2 regions of the Pseudonocardia nematodicida genome follow, and region 2 is predicted to be linked to the other one. Evidence: riboswitches for the same ligand, from Rfam matches in the RefSeq annotation. Region 2 holds a riboswitch; the other holds the start of a gene.
The links. Region 2 has a riboswitch for cobalamin ahead of WIS52_RS07540 (ribonucleoside-diphosphate reductase subunit alpha). Riboswitches for the same ligand answer to the same signal wherever they lie in the genome.
Positions count from the first base shown of each region.

Region 1: another riboswitch for cobalamin. It lies ahead of WIS52_RS28405 (hypothetical protein); the one in region 2 lies ahead of WIS52_RS07540 (ribonucleoside-diphosphate reductase subunit alpha).

Region 1 is NZ_JBEDNQ010000014.1:144,036-147,430, forward strand. It holds gene WIS52_RS28395 (cobalamin biosynthesis protein) at 1-115, shown strand, start outside; gene cobA (uroporphyrinogen-III C-methyltransferase) at 300-1,520, shown strand; cobalamin riboswitch at 1,546-1,715, shown strand; gene WIS52_RS28405 (hypothetical protein) at 1,753-2,136, shown strand; gene WIS52_RS28410 (DNA polymerase IV) at 2,170-3,395, opposite strand, start outside.
Region 2 is NZ_JBEDNQ010000003.1:41,127-44,521, reverse strand. It holds gene WIS52_RS07555 (ABC transporter substrate-binding protein) at 1-332, shown strand, start outside; gene WIS52_RS07550 (hypothetical protein) at 463-828, opposite strand; gene WIS52_RS07545 (hypothetical protein) at 960-1,337, shown strand; cobalamin riboswitch at 1,495-1,760, shown strand; gene WIS52_RS07540 (ribonucleoside-diphosphate reductase subunit alpha) at 1,878-3,395, shown strand, end outside.

The DNA.
Region 1 (3,395 bases), on a different contig from region 2:
GGCGGCGGCGCTGCGGGCGGCTGGCCCGGATGCCGAGCTGGTGGTGCCGAAGACCACGGGGGACGGGGTGACGGTCGCCGTCGCCCGGCCACCGGGGTCGCCCGCGACCGGCTGAGGCGTTCCGGCCGGTGGTGTGGGGTTGGCCTCCCGACGCTTCGGCCCCGCCCGCCCGGGCCGTTATCCTCGATCGTCGCCGCCGGGCGGGATCCGGTGCGGCGCCGCGGGACCCGCCGTCGTGACCCGGGAGGCCGGGAGCGGCAGGCAGCCGTCCGGGTGCGGACCCCGGGAGAGGAACGTCGTTGAGCGCGCAGCACGAGCAGTACCTGGCCGGTCTGGACCTGTCCGGCCGCCGGGTCGTCGTCGTCGGCGGGGGACAGGTCGCGCAGCGCCGGGTCGCCCGGCTGATCGCGGCCGGGGCGGACGTCGAGGTCGTCTCGCCCGAGGTCACCCCGGCCGTCGAGGGCATGGCCTCCGCCGGTGAGATCACCTGGACTGCGCGCGGCTACACCGGCGGCGATCTCGACGGCGCCTGGTACGTGATCGCCGCGACCGACGACCCGGGCGTCAACGCCGCGGTCACCGCCGAGGCGGAGCGCTCCCGGACGTTCTGCGTCCGCGCCGACGACGGCGCGCTGGGCACCGCGGTCACCCCGGCCACCGGCGGGTTCGACGGGATGACCGTCGGGGTGCTGGCCCGCGGTGCGCACCGTCGCTCGGCCGCGGTCCGGACCGCGCTGGTCGAGGCGCTGGCGGCCGGCGTCGTCGACGACTCCGCCGAGCCCCCGCAGCCGGGCGTCGCGCTGGTCGGCGGCGGCCCGGGCGACCCCGAGCTGATCACCGTGCGCGGGCGGCGGCTGCTGGCCCGCGCGGACGTCGTCGTCGCCGACCGGCTGGGCCCCCGGGACCTGATCGACGAGCTCTCCCCGGACGTCGAGGTCATCGACGCCTCCAAGATCCCCTACGGCCGCGCCATGGCCCAGGAGAAGATCAACGAGCTGCTCGTCGAGCACGCCCGGGCCGGCCGGTTCGTGGTGCGGCTCAAGGGCGGTGACCCGTTCGTCTACGGCCGCGGGTTCGAGGAGGTCCAGGCCTGCGCCGCGGCCGGGGTGCCGGTGACCGTCGTCCCGGGGATCACCAGCGCGTTCGCCGCGCCCGCCGTCGCCGGGACGCCGGTGAGCCACCGCGGGGTGGCGCACGAGATCGTCGTCGTGTCCGGGCACGTCGCGCCCGGTGACCCGCGCAGCCTCACCGACTGGCCGGCGCTCGGCCGGATGCGCGGCACGATCGTGCTGATGATGGCGGTGGAGCGGATCGGCCGGTTCGCCGACGTGCTCGTCGAGCACGGCCGCGACCCGCGGACCCCGGTGCTGATCGTGCAGGACGCCACCACCCGCATCCAGCGCTCGGTGCGCACCACGCTGGCCGCGGCCGAGCAGGCCGCCGCGGAGCAGGAGATCAGCCCGCCCGCGATCGTCGTGATCGGCCCGGTCGCCGGGCTGGAGGCACCGGTCGGCGGGTGAGTTGACCCGCGCCGTCGCGCGTGATGGGCTCTCCCACGACGACGGTGCAGGAAGCCGGTGCGAGTCCGGCGCGGTCCCGCCACTGTCACCGGGGAGCGCCTCCCCATGTCACGGCCACTGCCGCACGCCGGTGGGAAGGCCGGGGAGGGGTGTCGATCCGGGAGCCAGGACACTGGCCGTCGTCGCACGGTTCCCATGCTGTGAGGGCGCGGACCCTCGAGGAGGACACGCGATGTACGACGACGCACGCCCGCTGCTCGACGTGCTCGGCACCGGACCGGACGACGACCCGTCCGGCCCGCCCGCCGAGTACCTGCTGGCCGAGGCCGACACCGTCTTCACCTTCGGCCACGGCCCGGAGTCCGTGGCACTGTTCTACGCCGAGGCCTGGCGGGTCGAGCCGGTCCCCGCCCGCGACGCCGTCGCCCGGATCGCGGCCTGGGCCGCCGGGAGCCCGGCGGGACGCGCGGTGCTGGTGGCCGACGGCGACCCGGCCGCCGACGTGGCCCTCGGCGCCGTGCTGGACGGCCTCGGCCGCGCCGTCCCGGCGCTGGCGGTGCGGGCGCCCGCCGGTGCACGGGTGACCCGGCCGCACGGCAGCCCGCTGCCCGGCTGACCCCGGCGTTCCCCGCCCCTGTCCCGAGGTGTGTCAGGGCTGCTCTGCGAGGTCGGCCGGCCGCCAGCTGAGCAGGGGGTCGGCGCGGCACAGGTCCGGGTCGGCGGCGTCCAGGGTGCGGGTGCGGCCCGGACCGGTCGCCACCGTCTCGAACCGGACCGTGACCCGGCCGTGCCCGGCGCCCTGCACCCAGCCGTGGCCGTGCCCGGGATGGCGCACGTCGTCCCCGGCGCGCCACGGCCGGTCCGGATCGGGATGGTCGCCGGGCGCCGGATCGGGGAGGTCCGGGGCGACGTCGTGCTCCGGGGCCGACATCGTCGGATGGTCCCGGACGACCGGCTCCGCCCGGACGGACACGTCGGGCACCGGATCGTCCGGCTCCCCGGACAGCGTCCGCACGACCGCCGCGTCGCCGGTGCTGCGACCGCCGGCCCCGACGGGAACGGCGCCTGCCGCGGTCCCCGGCCCGTCCCCGTCGGTATCGGGGAGGTGGGCGGTGAGCGGGGCCGTCGTCCACCCCTGCGCCGAGGGGACCGCGTCGAACAGCGCCAGGGGCGGCTCGTCCCCGAACCCGGACACCGACACGCCCAGCAACCGCACCCCGCCCTCGCCGACGGCGGTCTCCGCCAGCCGCTGCGCCATCGCCGTCAGCGTGGACAGCTCCCGGCCGGCGAACGGCGTCGTCTCGGACCGTGTCGTCGTCACGAAGTCCCCGGTCCGGGCCTTCACGGTGACCGTGCGGGCGGCGCGGCCGTCGGCGACCAGCCGGCGGTGCACCGCCTCGGTGATCGTCGCGATCGCGTCGTGCACGGCGGTCATCGCGGTCAGGTCGGTGTCGAACGTGGTCTCGGCGCTGATCTGTTTCGCGGCGCCACGCGGGGCGACCGGGCGCGCGTCGATCCCGCGGGCCAGCCGGTGCAGCTCGGTGCCGACCGCACTGCCGAGCACCCCGGTGACCTCGCGGCCGTCCATCGCGGCGAGCTGGCCGATCGTGTCGATCCCGATCTTCCGCAGCGCCTCGCCGGAGACCGGCCCGATGCCCCACAGCGACCGGACCGGCAGGGGCGCCAGGACGTCGTCCTGCTCGGCGTGCGGGATGACCCGCAGCCCGTCCGGCTTGGCCAGCTCGGAGGCGATCTTGGCGATCTGCTTGCCGGATCCCGCGCCGACCGACGCCGCGAGCCCGGTCCGCTCCCGTACCGCCGCGCGCAGCCCGGTGGCGAACTCCTCGACCTCGGCCGGTCCTGCCCCGGCCAGCG
Region 2 (3,395 bases):
ACGACCCGGACGCCGCCGGCGGACTCGCGTTCCGCAAGGTGGGCGCCCAGCCGATCCCGCTGCATCTGCGGGGCATCGCGCAACCGCCCGCCGAGGCGGAGCAGGCGCCGCGGACGGACGTCGCGGAGCTGCTCGCCACGGCCGCCGGCACCCCGGAGGACGCGGTCCGCGCGGACGCGCTGCGGCGGGCGCAGGTGCTGCTGCGGGACTCGACGACGGCCTGGTCGGACTGCCCCGAGCACGTCGGGATCTCCGCCGACCTCACCGGCGTGGAGGCCGCCCGGCCGGACACCGCCGCCTGGGCCCGGTTCCACCGCGCCCGGCTCGGCTGACGCGCCACCGGGACCCGCGCCGAGATGCACCCCACGGCGCTCGCGAGATCGACACATCGCCCTGACGTGCATCTCGGCGAGGATCCCGACCCCACGCCGCTCCCGGCAGCGCCGGGCAGGGAGACACGCCCTACGCCGTCACCGACGACTCCCGGAGCAGCGCCGCGGTCTCCCGGGTGACCTCCGCGTGCAGACGGCAGTGCTCGTGATGGTCCGCGTGCGCCGCGCAGGCCGTCGACGCCGCCTCGCAGGCGATGACCGCGGCCGACGCGGCGGCCTCGGAGACCGAGCGGTCACCCTCCCGGCGGCCGAGCACCCGGGCCGCCGCCGCACACATGTCCGCGCAGTCGAGCGCGAGCAGGACCTCCCGCTCCATGCCGCCGAGCGCGGCCATCGCCGAGGCGCAGGCGGTGCTCGCCCGTTCGGCGTCGTGCAGCTTCTCGACGACCGCCGCGGGCGCGGCGACGTGCGCGGCCTCCAGCACGTGGTGGCTCATGCTCGTTCCCTTCGCAGATGGTTCGGCCGCACAGAGGGTTCCCGCGACCCCGGGCCGCCACTCGCCACCTGCGGCGTGAGAAATCACCTCGTACCTGAACAGCCCCTCATGTGTCACGTAGCCTCCGCACCGTGCCCGCACTCCCCGCCGTGACGGTCTGCCGCGGCTGCTGCTGTGGCTCGGGCCGGAGACACCCTGGCGTCGACCACGCCGCCGTGCTGGACCGGCTCGCCGCGGGCACCGACGGCCACGCCCGGCTGCGCACCAGCGAGTGCCTCGGTCCGTGCTCCGACTCCGACGTCGTCGTGGTCGTCCCGGCCCCGGACGCCCGGCGGGCGGGCGCGCGGCCCGTGTGGCTGCGCCACGTGCTCGACGTCGCCACCGCCGACACGGTCGGCGTGTGGGTGCGCGCCGGAGGCCCGGGGACGGCCGAGTGCCCCGCCGCCCTGGACGAGCACGTGTTCACGCCCGGCCCCCGAGCCTCCGACACCGGACGGGCGGCCGGCTGAACCCTCGGGGCCGCGATGATCGTCACCCCACGCAAGTGTCGGCTCGCGACACTGCGCACCCCCCACCGCACCGGACCAGCACCCTTCACGGCGTGTGACGATCTCGACCCCAGAACCGGACAGGTAGGGGCCTCCAATGGGGACCGACCCAAGATGTAGTGTCGGCCGTGCTGGTGGTTCACCGTCCCGCCCGGGCCGGTGAGGCAAGAGGGAACCCGGTGCGAATCCGGGACTGCCCCGCAGCGGTGAACGGGAACGACCGCCGTCAACAGCACTGGGAACACTCCCGGGAAGCGACGGTCAGTAGGTGGGCGGCTCCGCCGCCTGTGAGTACTTTTCGTGGCTCCGGCAACGAAAAGTACTCACAGGCGCGAAGCGCCTGGGCCCGTGAGTCCGAAGACCTGCCACCGGTGCGCGTACCGCCGGTGCGCGCGCTCCGGGCCCCGCGGGAGGGCGCCAGGCTGCGGCGGGCACGCGTGTCCCCGGGTCTCCTTCTCGCGCACGGTCACGGACCGACGGCGACTCGCGAGGAGAGAGCCCGTGACCATCACCGCCCCACCCGCTCTCCGGGTGATCAGACGCGACGGCTCCGAGGCGGCGTTCGACGCCTCGAAGATCTCCGTCGCCGTGACCAAGGCGTTCCTGGACGTGGAGGGGAGCTCCGGGGCGTCGTCGTCCCGGCTGCACCCTCTCGTCGCCGGGCTGACCGAGCAGGTCGTCGCCGCGCTGAGCCGGCACCCGAACCCGGTGATCCACATCGAGCAGATCCAGGACCAGGTCGAGCTCGCGCTGATGCGCGGCGAGCACCACAAGGTCGCCCGCTCGTACGTGCTCTACCGGGAGCAGCACGCGCAGGCCCGTGGGGACGCCGACGAGAGCACGGCTCCGGTCGTGCACGTCACCCGGCCCGACGGCACCCGGGCCCCGCTCGACCGGAAGCGGGTCGAGACGGTGCTCGCCGAGGCCCTGGACGGGATCGACGATGTCGAGGCCGACCCGGTGCTGTCCGAACTGGACCGCACCGTCTACGACGGCATCACCACCGACGAGCTCGCCCAGGCCCTGGTCATGGCCGCCCGGACGCTGGTCGAGCGGGAGCCGGGATACTCGCTGGTCGCGTCCCGCCTGCTGCTGGACCGGCTGCGCGCCGAGGCGGTCTCGCATCTCACCGGCACTCCCGAGACGCCGGACCAGGCGACGATGGCCGAGCAGTACCCGTCGTACACGAAGGACTACCTGCGGCACGCGATCGCGATCGGGCTCGTCGACCCGGAGCTCGCGACGTTCGACCTGGACCGGGTCACCGCCGCGATCCGCCCGGAGCGCGACCTGCAGATCGGTTTCCTCGGGCTGCAGACCCTCAACGACCGCTACTTCCTGCACGAGCACGGCGTCCGGTTCGAGCTGCCGCAGGCGTTCTTCCTGCGGGTCGCGATGGGACTGGCGGTCCGCGAGGTCGACCGCGAGGCCCGGGCGATCGAGTTCTACGAACTGCTGTCGAGCTTCGACTTCATGGCCTCCACCCCGACGCTGTTCAACTCGGGCACCACCCGGCCGCAGCTGTCGTCGTGCTTCCTGACCACCGTCGACGACGACCTGGACTCGATCTTCGGCGGCTACCGGAACAACGCGCTGCTGGCCAAGTACTCCGGCGGGCTGGGCAACGACTGGACCCCGGTCCGCGGGCTCGGCGCGCACATCCGCGGCACCAACGGCGTCTCGCAGGGTGTCGTGCCGTTCCTGAAGATCGCCGGGGACACCGCCGTCGCGGTGAACCAGGGCGGCAAGCGCAAGGGCGCGGCGTGTGCCTATCTGGAGACCTGGCACGTCGACATCGAGGAGTTCCTCGACCTGCGCAAGAACACCGGCGACGACCGCCGGCGCACGCACGACATGAACACCGCGAACTGGGTGCCCGACGAGTTCCTGCGCCGGGTGGAGGCCGACGCGACCTGGACGCTGTTCTCCCCCGACGAGGTGCCGGACCTGCACGACCTCTACGGCAACGCGTTCGCGGCGCGCTACGCCGAGTACGAGGCGGCCGCGGAGCGCGGCGAG